One region of the Scandinavium sp. UTDF21-P1B genome, then DNA from elsewhere that is predicted to be linked to it. Evidence: predicted binding sites of a transcription regulator. Region 1 holds the regulator's gene; each other region holds the start of a gene.
What was found. The regulator CRP, encoded in region 1, controls carbon source genes, mostly activating them, when cyclic AMP is high. The targets are predictions, from matches to a motif close to ATGTGANNNNNNTCACAT.

Region 1 (3,132 bases):
AGAGAAGGTTTTTAATGTTTGCTCCCTCTCCCACGGGGAGAGGATCGGGGTGAGGGCATCAGGCCGTAGAGGGCATTACCCTTCCACCACTTCAAACGAGTGGGTGATTTTCGCCGCTTTCTCCAGCATCAGCGCCACAGAGCAGTATTTTTCCGCAGACAGATCCACCGCACGCGATACCGCAGCTTCTTTCAGATCTTTACCGGTCACGATGAAGTGCAGGTTGATGTGGGTAAACAGGCGCGGCGCTTCCTCGCGACGCTCTGAAGTGAGCTTCACTTCACAGTCCGTCACGTCATGACGGCCCTTTTGCAGGATGGAAACAACGTCTATCGCACTGCACCCCCCTGCTGCCATCAGCACCATTTCCATCGGGCTTGGCGCTTTATCCCCGGAGTTGCCGTCCATCAGGATCTGGTGGCCAGAAGCTGACTCACCGAGGAAGGTTAAGCCTTCAACCCATTTCACACGCGCTTGCATAATTGTTAACTCCAGAGTTGCAATTTTCCTGACAGATTACGCGCACATAACAAATCTCGCAACGGAAGGCGACGTGCGTCATGCTGAAGCGAGACACCAGGAGACACGCGGCAAAAGCTATGCTAAAACAGTCGGGATGCTACAGTAATACATTGAAGTAATGCATGTATGCAGAGGACATCAGACAACAGGCTGCAGTCAAATCCGACAGCCGACTTCCCAGGTACAGGGAAGGATATGAATGCAAAGCCAGTGGCAGTGTCGTGTCTGCCGCTGGAGTCAGCTTATAACAGAGGATAACCGCGCATGGTGCTTGGCAAACCGCAAACAGACCCTACCCTTGAATGGTTCTTGTCTCATTGCCATATTCATAAGTACCCCTCCAAGAGCACGCTGATTCACCAGGGTGAAAAAGCAGAAACGCTGTACTACATCGTGAAAGGCTCTGTGGCAGTACTCATCAAGGACGAAGAAGGCAAAGAGATGATTCTCTCTTACCTCAACCAGGGCGATTTCATCGGTGAGCTTGGCCTGTTCGAAGAAGGCCAGGAGCGTAGTGCATGGGTCCGGGCGAAAACCGCCTGTGAAGTGGCTGAAATTTCCTATAAAAAATTCCGTCAGCTTATCCAGGTGAATCCGGATATTCTGATGCGCCTCTCTTCTCAGATGGCACGTCGCCTGCAGGTCACTTCTGAAAAAGTAGGTAACCTTGCCTTCCTCGACGTTACCGGTCGTATCGCGCAGACGCTGTTGAACCTGGCAAAACAGCCCGATGCCATGACCCACCCGGACGGTATGCAAATCAAAATCACCCGTCAGGAAATCGGTCAGATCGTGGGCTGCTCCCGTGAAACCGTTGGCCGTATCCTGAAAATGCTGGAAGATCAGAACCTGATCTCCGCGCACGGCAAAACCATCGTCGTTTACGGCACCCGCTAAGTTCGCTTGACGGCGTATTGCTCCTGCAGTACGCCGTTTTTGTCTCTACTGCTATTGCTATGTGGCGCAGGCTAATTTATCACCCGGAAATTAACTACGCACTGCGGCAAACCCTGGTGTTATGCACCCCTGTGGCTATCGGCCTGGTGCTGGGGTATCTCAAGTACGGTCTGCTGTTCTCCTTAGTCCCGGCCTGCTGCAACATTGCCGGTCTCGACACGCCCCACAAGCGCTTCTTTAAACGCCTGATTGTTGGTGGTTCGCTGTTTGCCGGATGCAGCCTGGCGGTACAGCTGCTGCTGGCACACACCGTGCCGCTGCCCTTAATTCTGACCGTCCTGGCAATGACCCTGGGCGTTACCGCCGAAATCAGTTCGCTGCATGCGCGTCTGCTGCCCGCATCGCTGATCGCCTCGATTTTTACGTTGAGCCTCGCGGGTAACATGCCTGTCTGGCAGCCGCTGCTTATCTACGCGCTGGGCACGCTGTGGTACGGGCTGTTTAACTGGTTCTGGTTCTGGATGTGGCGCGAACAGCCCCTGCGCGAGTCCCTGAGCCTGCTTTACCGCCAGCTGGCCGATTACTGCGAAGCCAAATACAGCCTGCTGACCCAGCACACCGATCCGGAAAAAGCGTTGCCACCGCTGCTGACTCGCCAGCAAAAGGCCGTTGATCTCATTACCCAGTGCTATCAGCAGCTGCATATGCTCGCCGCTAACAAAAACCACGATTATAAACGCCTGCTGCGCGCCTTTCAGATGGGGCTCGATTTACAGGAGCACATCTCCGTCAGCCTGCATCAGCCCGCCGAGGTGCAAAAGCTGGTCGAGCGTAGCCACGCCGAAGCGGTGATCCGCTGGAACGCACAAACCATCGCCGCACGTCTGCGGGTGATGGCCGATGACATTCTGTATCACCGCTTTCCGCTACGCTTTAGCATGGATAAGCAGATCGGCGCGCTGGAAAAGATCGCCCGCCAGCATCCGGATAATCCCGTCGGGCAGTTTTGCGTCTGGCACTTTGGCCGCATTGCGCGGGTACTACGCATGCAAAGACCGCTCTACCCACGCAACCTGATGGCTGATAACGAGCGACGCCTGCCGCTGTTTGCCGCGCTGAAAAGTTATCTGTCACTAAAATCAGCTGCACTGCGCAATGCGGCGCGCATCAGCGTCATGCTGAGCATCGCCAGCCTGATGGGGTCCGCGTTGCACCTGCCCAAACCTTACTGGATCCTGATGACGGTTCTTCTGGTCACGCAGAACGGCTACGGCGCAACGAGGGTACGAATTTTTCACCGCGCAGCAGGCACGCTTGCCGGGCTGACCATCGCCGGTATCACATTGCACTTTCATGCCCCTGAAGGCTACGCGCTGGCGGCCATGCTGATTATTACGCTGGTGAGCTATTTGATTATCCGTAAAAGCTACGGCTGGGCGACCGTCGGTTTTACGGTCACCGCGGTGTATACCATTCAGCTGCTGACGCTGAATGGCGATCAGTTCATTGTCGCCCGCCTGATCGACACGCTGATAGGCTGCCTGATTGCCTTTGGTGGCATGGTCTGGCTCTGGCCGCAGTGGCAAAGCGGATTGCTGCGAAAGAATGCCCAGCAGGCGCTGGAAGCGGATCAGGAAGCCATTCGCCTCATCCTCAGCAACGACCCGCAGGCACCCGCGCTGGCGTATCAACGTATGCGGGTGAATCAGGCGC
Region 2 (3,132 bases), on a different contig from region 1:
AGCCAGTAAAAACCTGAGGAGCTAACGAAAAGACTAAACTGTGAGCCTGATACGTTTGATACAGCCAACCTCAATAAGCGATGCAGGGGAGCCTATTATTATAATCCCCTTAAAAGTTTTATTTCTCTGAGTCGTAATAACTCTGCTTCTCGCCATTCTTCCCATCTCGATCTGAGTACTTTTCTGTCAGTGTCTATAAATTCATTTAATAATAAAAGACTGACCAGGCGATCGGCACGAAAATGTCTAAAACTCTCTTTTTTTTCACACCAGGCGATGAGGAGACAATGAGTCTGGTCATAGCCAAGTACGATCGGCCAGACAACTCTTTTGGAGAGAGTTCCATCAGCGGAACGGTACTCGATCAACAGTTTTCTACCGTCACGGATTGCGGCTCTGATCTGGCGGGTGTCAGTTTTCGTTGCGATCGGCTCTTCGGGTTTTAAAGCAACCGCCGATGGGTTTAAAACACTCTGCAACTTACCCGGAATCACTGATGATATTTTTGATAATACATCCTTTGCGTTGTTGACAAGTGTGGCATCCGGCAGGCGTTGTACCAGTTCAACGCCGAGCAATAAGGCATCAAGTTCATCCGGGGTGAACATTAAAGGGGGAAAATCATAATATTCACTGAGTCTGTAGCCGGACCCGGCCTCACCTTCAACCGGAACCCGCTGTCCTGCCAAATCAGCAAGATCCCGATATACGGTGCGTTTAGATACCTCGAGCTCATCAGCCAGCCTGGCCGCCGTGACCGGGAGTTTTGTCCGTCTGAGTATCTGAATGATCTGGAAAAGTCGGTCTGCCCGCCTCATTTTTTTTACCTGTTGCCACCACGTTGTCAGCAGACCTGAGTGATGATTCTCCCGAATGCTGCACTTCTCGCAGCAATAAGGAGTAGTCTGTGAAATTAGTATCAATACGACTTATCGTACAAGATATCAACAAAGTTGTTAATTTTTATGAATTAATAACAGGATATCAGGCTGAATGGCTGGCACCGGTGTTTGCTGAAATCATAACGCCTACGGCAGTAATAGCCATTGGGAGCGAAGAAACCGTTGCTTTATTTAAAGAAGGTTGCGCCCGGCCTGCGTCCAACCACTCAGCAATTCTTGAATTTATGGTCAAGGATGTTGATAAGGCATTCATTAGATTAAAAGAATACAGTCTGGAATTTGTTCATGAACCCAAAAATATGCCTTGGGGAAACAGAACAATGCAGATTCGCGATCCTGAAGGAACGTTGGTGTCCTTCTTCACGCCAGTAACGGATATTGCCATCAGTCGTTTTAATCGATGAATATAATGCTCACTCAGGCTTGAATTTTACAATACGGGTCAACGGTAACCATCAGCAATGGCTTTATTATGTGCTAAAAGCCATTGCTGCTCTATGCTCCGCACCAATGTCAGCTTTTCGCTTATAGCAGAAGAAAGGAGGCCGCACAAAAGATGCGGCCTTCGCTGTCAGGCGACCAGTTCAGGCATTTGTGCCATCACAAACGCTAAAACTTTTTCCGCGTCGAGTGATGCATAGGGCAGACTTTCAATAATGGCAATTGAACGAGAGTTTCCAACAATGTCTTCAATTTCAGCGAGCTTATATTGAATATGCGGTGCGACAAGAAATCCGTCGAAAGCGGGAGCCACGCTGGCAAAATTTTCCAGACCCACCGCACCAACAATGAGTGGGTGGCCCTTTTTTTCCGCCAGCAGCTGCATCTTTTTGGCGAGAGAATTTGCTGTGTTTCCAAACAAACAACATATCAGAAGCTTTTTCATGTGTTTACCTCCTGAGAATTACTCACAGGATATGACTCGCAAAGCTTATAAAGTGAGGTCTACCTCATAGTTGTGTGACAAAACCATAGTCGTTGTTCCCCTGCCGGGCGCTAAGCCTGAAGCGGACGTTGGTTTAACCGTTTTGGTTCTTCTGGCATTCATTCGCAGCAGAAGGCCATGTAAAGAGAGTATGTTTAATTAACCCGATAAGCGCTTTTCTTGATGCGCCTGCTTTAGCCTGCACGGCCATGCCTTGCGCAATTGCCATCACAAAGGAGGCGAGCGTTGTGCAGTCAATCGACTCGGGCAAATCTCCCTCAAGGCGGGCCTTGTCGAAGCGTTTTTGTAACGCCAGCTGAAATTTTGCACGGCGTTTAATAAGTTCAAGACGAATGGGTTCTGCATCTTCAGAACACGCCAGTGCACCGTTTATGCCCAGGCAACCAGGATGAGCCGCATTTGTGGTCTGAAGGAAGGCGGAGCCTCTCAGGATACCTTCTACAACCTGGCGGGACGTCGGTTCATCGAGCGCCTTCGACATATATCCCATGTATTTGCTTTCATAGAGATCAAGTGCCTTCCTGAAAAAGGCTTCCTTGTTACCGAATGCTGCGTACAGACCGGGACGTGCTACACCCGTCGCGCGAGTTAAATCCTGAAATGAGGTGCCTTCATAACCTTTTTGCCAGAAGACAGAGAGCGCAGCTTCCAGAGCTTCACCTTCATCAAATTGTTTATGTCGTCCCATTTTAAGCCTTCGCCAAATTTCAATAACGATCAGTATAAAACGCTTGACGATGCACATGCAATAAAATACCGTTCGGTATGATATCGATCGGTATTGTATTTGCTATGCGCTTAATGAGTCGCGTATTAACCGGGCTCCAACCTGAATTTCAACAACAAGGTATCCAAATGAACAAGAATCTTTCTGGAAAAGTTGCCCTCGTTACTGGCGGTTCCCGTGGGCTTGGTGCCGCTACTGCTGCGGCGCTGGCAGAGCAAGGGGCGGATGTCGCTATCACCTATGTCGCTTCCGAAGAAAAAGCGTTTAGTGTTGTCTCTGCTCTCGTTAACAAAGGCGTACGTGCAATCGCGATAAAAACCGACCAGGGCGATCCTGATGGTGCTGAATTGTTAATCCGTGAAGTTAAAGAAAAACTTGGAAAACTGGATATTCTTGTCAATAACGCAGCCGTTGCTTTGCAGGGAAAGAACATAGACGCTCCTGACATCGACAATGCGGCAATGGATCGTCAGTGGGCGATTAATACGATGGGCGTCATCGCCAACATTCGTGCTGCGGTAAAGGTTCTGCCGGAAGGTGGACGTATTATTTCGGTT
Region 3 (3,132 bases), on a different contig from region 1:
GCTGGTGGAAGAGGATCCCGGTTTTTTTGAGAAACTGTCTCAGGCACAGAAACCGCGTTTTCTATGGATTGGCTGCTCTGACAGTCGCGTTCCGGCAGAACGCCTGACCGGCCTGGAGCCGGGCGAGCTCTTTGTTCACCGCAACGTGGCCAACCTGGTGGTTCACACTGATTTAAATTGCCTCTCCGTCGTGCAGTATGCGGTGGACGTCCTGGAAGTCGAACACATCATCATCTGTGGTCACTACGGCTGCGGTGGCGTGCAGGCGGCGGTTGAAAACCCGGAGATGGGCCTTATCAACAACTGGCTACTGCACATCCGTGACATCTGGTTTAAGCACAGCTCACTGCTCGGCGAAATGCCCCAGGAGCGGCGCATGGACACGCTCTGCGAGCTGAACGTGATGGAGCAGGTTTATAACCTCGGTCATTCAACGATTATGCAGTCAGCGTGGAAACGCGGGCAGAAAGTGACGATTCACGGCTGGGCGTATGGCATCCATGATGGGCTGCTTCGCGATCTCGACGTGACCGCCACCAACCGCGAAAGCCTGGAACAGGGTTACCGCAAAGGCATCTCCAACCTGCACACTCGCCACGTCAATCACAAATAACATCTGTAAAAAAGCCGGGTGGCGGAGGTAAATGCAAAACGGCGCTAATAAGGCGCCGTTTTTTTATGTTTGCACCCTCTCCCGTGGGAGAGGGTTGGGGAGAGGGCATCAAGCCGCACCCTGCCCAATTTACTCGTCCAGCAGCACCACTTTGCCGACATACGGCAGATGGCGATAGCGCTGTGCGTAGTCAATGCCGTAACCCACAACAAATTCATCCGGAATCGAGAAGCCAACAAACTCAACCGGCACCTCAACTTCACGGCGGGTCGGTTTATCCAGCAGCGTACAAATCGCCAGTGATTTAGGCTCACGCAGGCTCAGGATTTCGCGCACTTTAGAGAGCGTATTGCCGGAGTCGATGATGTCTTCGACGATCAGCACGTCTTTGCCGCGAATGTCTTCATCCAGATCTTTCAGGATTTTCACATCACGGGTGGTCGACATACCGCTGCCGTAGCTGGACGCCGTCATAAAATCGACTTCGTGGGAGACGTGCACTTCACGGCACAGGTCTGCCATAAACATGAATGAGCCGCGCAGCAGGCCAACCAGCACCATGTCGCTGCCGCTGTCCTGATAATGTTCGGTAATTTGACGGCCCAATTCGGCGATTCGCGCTTTGATCTCCGCTTCCGGGATCATCACTTCAACAGTATGTTTCATTTAACTAACCATCTGATTTCAGAGATAAATCTCTCAACCACACGTACCTCAGCACGCGCCGTTGATCGGCAAGCCACGCAGTATACCAGTAAAACACTTTTTCGGGGGTATGAGATAAGAAAGCAAGATTTGTGATTCCGATCACACTTGTTAAATCCTATACTTAATTGCTATTAAAAAATTAACGACTTATAGGTGTGCTTTCTATGGCAGAAACAAAACCACAACAGACCGGGCTTCTGGTGAAGCTGACGGCGCTGTTTGCAGCCTTCTGCGGGCTGTATCTGTTAATTGGCGGAGTCTGGCTCGTCTCGCTGGGCGGCTCCTGGTATTACCCCATTGCCGGGATTGTGATGCTGGCCGTCACCGCAATGCTGTGGCGCGGTAAGCGCGCGGCGCTGTGGCTGTATGCGCTGGTGCTGCTGGCGACCATGATTTGGGGCGTCTGGGAAGTCGGCTTCGACTTCTGGGCGCTGACGCCGCGCAGCGATATCCTCGTCTTCTTCGGCATCTGGCTTATCCTGCCGTTCGTCTGGCGTCGTCTGATTGTGCCTTCATCCGGGGCGGTTGCCGCGCTGGTGGTGGTGCTGTTAGTCAGCGCAGGGATTCTGACCTGGGCAGGCTTCCACGACCCGCAGGAAATCAACGGCACGCTGAGCACGGAAGTGACGCCAGCGGCTCCGATTTCCCAGGTTGCCGATCAGGACTGGCCAGCATATGGCCGTAACCAGGAAGGTCAGCGCTGGTCACCGCTGAAGCAGATCAACGCCGATAACGTTCATCAGCTGAAAGAGGCCTGGGTCTTCCGCACCGGTGACCTTAAGCAGCCGAACGATCCGGGTGAAATCACCAACGAAGTCACGCCAATTAAAGTTGGCAACATGCTCTATCTCTGCTCCGCGCACCAGCGTCTGTTCGCGCTTGATGCCGCGACCGGCAAAGAGAAATGGCACTTCGATCCGCAGCTCAACACCAACACCTTCTTCCAGCACGTGACCTGCCGCGGCGTGTCTTATCACGAAGCCAAAGCAGACAGCGCGCCTGCTGACGTCGTCGCCGACTGCCCGCGCCGCATCCTGCTGCCGGTGAACGATGGTCGTCTGTTTGCACTGAATGCCGATACCGGCAAGCTGTGCGAAACCTTCGGCAACAAAGGCGTGCTGAACCTGCAAACTAATCAGCCAGTGACCACGCCGGGCATGTACGAGCCGACATCACCGCCGATTGTGACCGACAAAATCATCGTGATTGCCGGTTCCGTGACGGATAACTTCTCCACGCGTGAAGCATCCGGCGTCATTCGCGGCTTCGACGTCAACACCGGTAAGCTGCTGTGGGCCTTCGATCCGGGCGCAAAAGATCCGAATGCCATTCCAAATGACGAACACAAGTTCAGCCTGAACTCGCCGAACTCCTGGGCGCCTGCCGCCTATGACGCGAAGCTGGATCTGGTGTATCTGCCAATGGGCGTCACCACACCGGATATCTGGGGTGGCAACCGCACACCAGAACAGGAACGCTATGCCAGCTCGATTGTGGCGCTGAATGCAACCACCGGGAAACTGGCCTGGAGCTATCAGAGCGTTCATCACGATCTGTGGGACATGGACCAGCCTGCCCAGCCGACGCTGGCGGACATCACCGTTGACGGTAAAACCGTGCCGGTGGTCTACGCACCGGCGAAAACCGGTAACATCTTCGTGCTGGATCGCCGTAACGGACAGTTGGTGGTACCTGCTCCTGAAAAACCGGTACCGCAGGGTGCCGCCAAAGGCGACCGTCTGAGCCCGACTCAACCGTTCTCCGATCTGAGCTTCCGTCCGAAGAAAGATCTGACCGGGGCAGACATGTGG
Region 4 (3,132 bases), on a different contig from region 1:
CGCTTGATCATTTCATGCACCAGCGATACCAGAATACGGCAGCCGGACGCACCAATCGGATGCCCGAGCGCAATGGCTCCGCCGTTAACATTGACGCGCTTTTCATCCCACTCCAGTACCTTACCTACTGAAATGGCCTGGGCGGCAAATGCCTCATTGGCCTCAATCAGATCGACATCGGCGAGCTGCCAGCCCACCCGCTCCAGGCAGCGGCGCGTGGCATAAACCGGGGCAATGCCCATCAGCGCCGGGTCGACCCCGACGCTGGCAAACGCACGAATGCGCGCGAGGATCGGCAGGTTCAGCTCCAGCGCCTTCGATTCACTCATCATCATCACCGCCGCCGCGCCATCGTTGATGGATGAGGCGTTCCCGGCGGTCACTGAACCGAGCGAATCAAACGCCGGCATCAGACGCGCCAGGCCTTCAGCGCTGGCGTCGGTACGCGGCTGTTCGTCGGTGTCCACCACCTGCGCCAGCCCGTCTTTTTGCAGATTCACCACCGGCACGATCTCATCGCGAAAGCGGCCTGAATCAATGGCTCGTCGCGCTTTTTGCTGGGAGCTGAGCGCCCAGGCGTCCTGCAGCTCACGCGATATGCCGTATTCCCGGGCGAGATTTTCCGCCGTCACGCCCATATGGTAATCATTGAAGGCATCCCACAGGCCGTCGTGGACCAGGCTGTCTATCAGCTGGCTGTTGCCCAGTCGTGCGCCCGTGCGGCTGTCGGTCAGCACATGCGGCGCCCGGCTCATGTTCTCCTGGCCGCCCGCGATCACCACATCGGCTTCACCGCACTGAATCGCCTGGGTCGCCAGATGCAGCGCCTTCAGGCCAGAGCCGCATACGTCGTTTATGGTGATGGCCGAAACGGTATTCGGCAATCCGCCCTTGATGGCCGACTGACGCGCAGGGTTCTGCCCGGCACCGGCCGTCAGCACCTGCCCGAGGATCACCTCATCGACCGCCAGCGGATCCAGCCCGGTGCGTTCAACCAGCGCTTTCACCACGACGCTACCCAATTCGACCGCGGTAAAGCGCGAGAGCGCGCCCTGGAAACAGCCGATAGGCGTACGTACAGCACCTACGATAACGACGTCTTTCATCCCGACCTCTGCGCAAATAAACAGCGCTATAGTAGAGCATTGTTATCAACTATTATCGCAATTGTTTACGAAAAGTGAGTTTTATCACAAAGGGATTTTCCTTCACTTAACATTCATCTGCCATCTCACCGATTAAAACAAATCTCCTCCCCCTGGGGGGGCTGAAATGGAGTAAACTCGCCGCTGTTTTTTCGTTATCTGGTTTAAAGATTCAAAAAATGTCGAAATTATGGTCAAAAGACGAAACCCTATGGAGTTTCGCCTTATATGGTACTGCGGTAGGGGCGGGCACCCTGTTTCTGCCGATTCAGTTAGGGTCCGCAGGGGCCATGGTGTTACTGATTACGGCCCTGGTGGCCTGGCCGTTAACCTACTGGCCACACCGCGCGCTTTGCCGCTTTATCCTCTCCGCTAACCTGCCCGCTAACGTTGGCATCACCGGCGCCGTCAGTCACTACTACGGCAAGAAGATCGGTAATCTTATTACCGCGCTCTATTTCATCGCCTTCTTTGTGGTGGTGCTGATTTACGCCGTTGCCATTACTAACTCGCTGACGGAACAGCTGGCGAAACAGATGACCGTCACCCTCGGCATCCGCATGGCGGTCAGCCTGGTGGTGGTCCTGGTGCTGAACCTGATCTTCCTGATGGGCCGTCACGCCACGCTGAAGGTGATGGGCTTTCTGGTCTTCCCGCTGATTGCGTATTTCCTGTTCCTGTCGCTCTACCTGACAGGCGACTGGCAGCCGACCATGTTTAGCGAGGGGCTGACGTTTACGCCGCAAACGCTGCACCAGGTCTGGCTCTCTATTCCCGTGATGGTTTTCGCTTTTAGCCATACGCCGATTATCTCGACCTTCGCCATCGACCGGCGCGAGAAGTTCGGCGAGCAGGCCATGGATAAATGCAAAAAAATTATGCGGATTGCCTATCTGATTATCTGCCTGAGCGTGCTTTTCTTCGTGTTCAGCTGCCTGCTGGCCATTCCGGAAAGCTACATCGTGAATGCCAAAAATGAAGGCGTCACCATTCTTTCCGCGCTGGCAATGATGCCCGCTGCGCCGCACTGGCTGGCGGTTTCCGGGATTATTGTGGCGATTGTGGCGATGTCGAAGTCGTTCCTCGGCACCTACTTTGGCGTGATTGAAGGGGCGAGTGAAATGGTCCGCGCGACGCTGAATGTCGCGGGCATCCGCAAGAGCCGCGCGTTTAATCGCGCCATCTCCATTCTGCTGGTGTCGACGGTGACCTTTATCGTCTGCTGCATCAACCCGAATGCCATCTCAATGATCTATGCCATCAGCGGCCCGCTGATTGCGATGATCCTCTTTATTATGCCGACGCTCTCCACGTACCTGATTCCGGCCCTCAAGCCTTACCGCTCGGCGGGCAGCCTCATCACGCTGATTGTGGGTTTGCTCTGCGTCTCAGTGATGTTCTTCAGTTAAACACCGCCGCGGCAGGCTTGCCTGCCGCACATTCCGTTAAACTTTATTCCCCTCTCTCCTCAGCGAATCGGTTTACACTGATTCGGTTAAGCCATTATGAGGAAACAGTTATGTCCAGCGTTACACAGTCCGGCAGCTTTACTCTTGGCGATCGCGAAGTCTGGCGTCTTGGTTATGGCGCGATGCAGCTCGCCGGTCCCGGCGTGTTCGGTCCACCAAAAGATCCGGAGATGGCGGTTAAAGTTCTGCAGGCCGCGCTTGAAGCGGGCGTGAATCACATCGACACTTCCGATTTTTACGGCCCGCACGTCACTAACCAAATCATCAAAAAAGCGCTGCATCCGTATCCGGAGTCACTGACAATCGTCACGAAAGTCAGCGCCCGCCGTGACGAGCAGGGTAACTGGCTGCCTGCACTTTCTGCACCGGAGCTGACTCAGGCGGTGGAAGACAACCTGCGCAATCTCGGCCTGGAAGCGCTGGACGTGGTCAACCTGCGCAGCATGATTAGCGTCCATGGCCCGGCAGAAGGTTCGCTGGAAGAGCCGCTTTCTACGCTGATTGATCTCAAAAAGCAG

Region 2: AB1287_RS09975 (PTS sugar transporter subunit IIB) is a predicted target of CRP. The motif match lies at 1,839-1,856, and genes of this name have one in related genera.
Region 3: hpt (hypoxanthine phosphoribosyltransferase) is a predicted target of CRP. The motif match lies at 1,409-1,426, and genes of this name have one in related genera.
Region 4: AB1287_RS03065 (acetyl-CoA C-acetyltransferase) is a predicted target of CRP. The motif match lies at 1,179-1,196, and genes of this name have one in related genera.

Annotation. Positions count from the first base shown of each region.
Region 1 covers NZ_JBFLVD010000018.1:296,703-299,834, reverse strand. Annotated here, with positions in the region: gene AB1287_RS16510 (OsmC family protein) at 76-480, opposite strand; gene crp (cAMP-activated global transcriptional regulator CRP) at 787-1,419, shown strand; gene AB1287_RS16500 (YccS/YhfK family putative transporter) at 1,479-3,132, shown strand, end outside.
Region 2 covers NZ_JBFLVD010000013.1:86,853-89,984, reverse strand. Annotated here, with positions in the region: gene AB1287_RS09985 (helix-turn-helix transcriptional regulator) at 99-818, opposite strand; gene AB1287_RS09980 (VOC family protein) at 908-1,306, shown strand; gene AB1287_RS09975 (PTS sugar transporter subunit IIB) at 1,474-1,788, opposite strand; gene AB1287_RS09970 (TetR/AcrR family transcriptional regulator) at 1,922-2,593, opposite strand; gene AB1287_RS09965 (SDR family NAD(P)-dependent oxidoreductase) at 2,704-3,132, shown strand, end outside.
Region 3 covers NZ_JBFLVD010000029.1:69,859-72,990, forward strand. Annotated here, with positions in the region: gene can (carbonate dehydratase) at 1-613, shown strand, start outside; gene hpt (hypoxanthine phosphoribosyltransferase) at 743-1,279, opposite strand; gene AB1287_RS20050 (glucose/quinate/shikimate family membrane-bound PQQ-dependent dehydrogenase) at 1,486-3,132, shown strand, end outside.
Region 4 covers NZ_JBFLVD010000006.1:46,836-49,967, reverse strand. Annotated here, with positions in the region: gene AB1287_RS03065 (acetyl-CoA C-acetyltransferase) at 1-1,106, opposite strand, end outside; gene AB1287_RS03060 (amino acid permease) at 1,325-2,554, shown strand; gene AB1287_RS03055 (aldo/keto reductase family oxidoreductase) at 2,665-3,132, shown strand, end outside.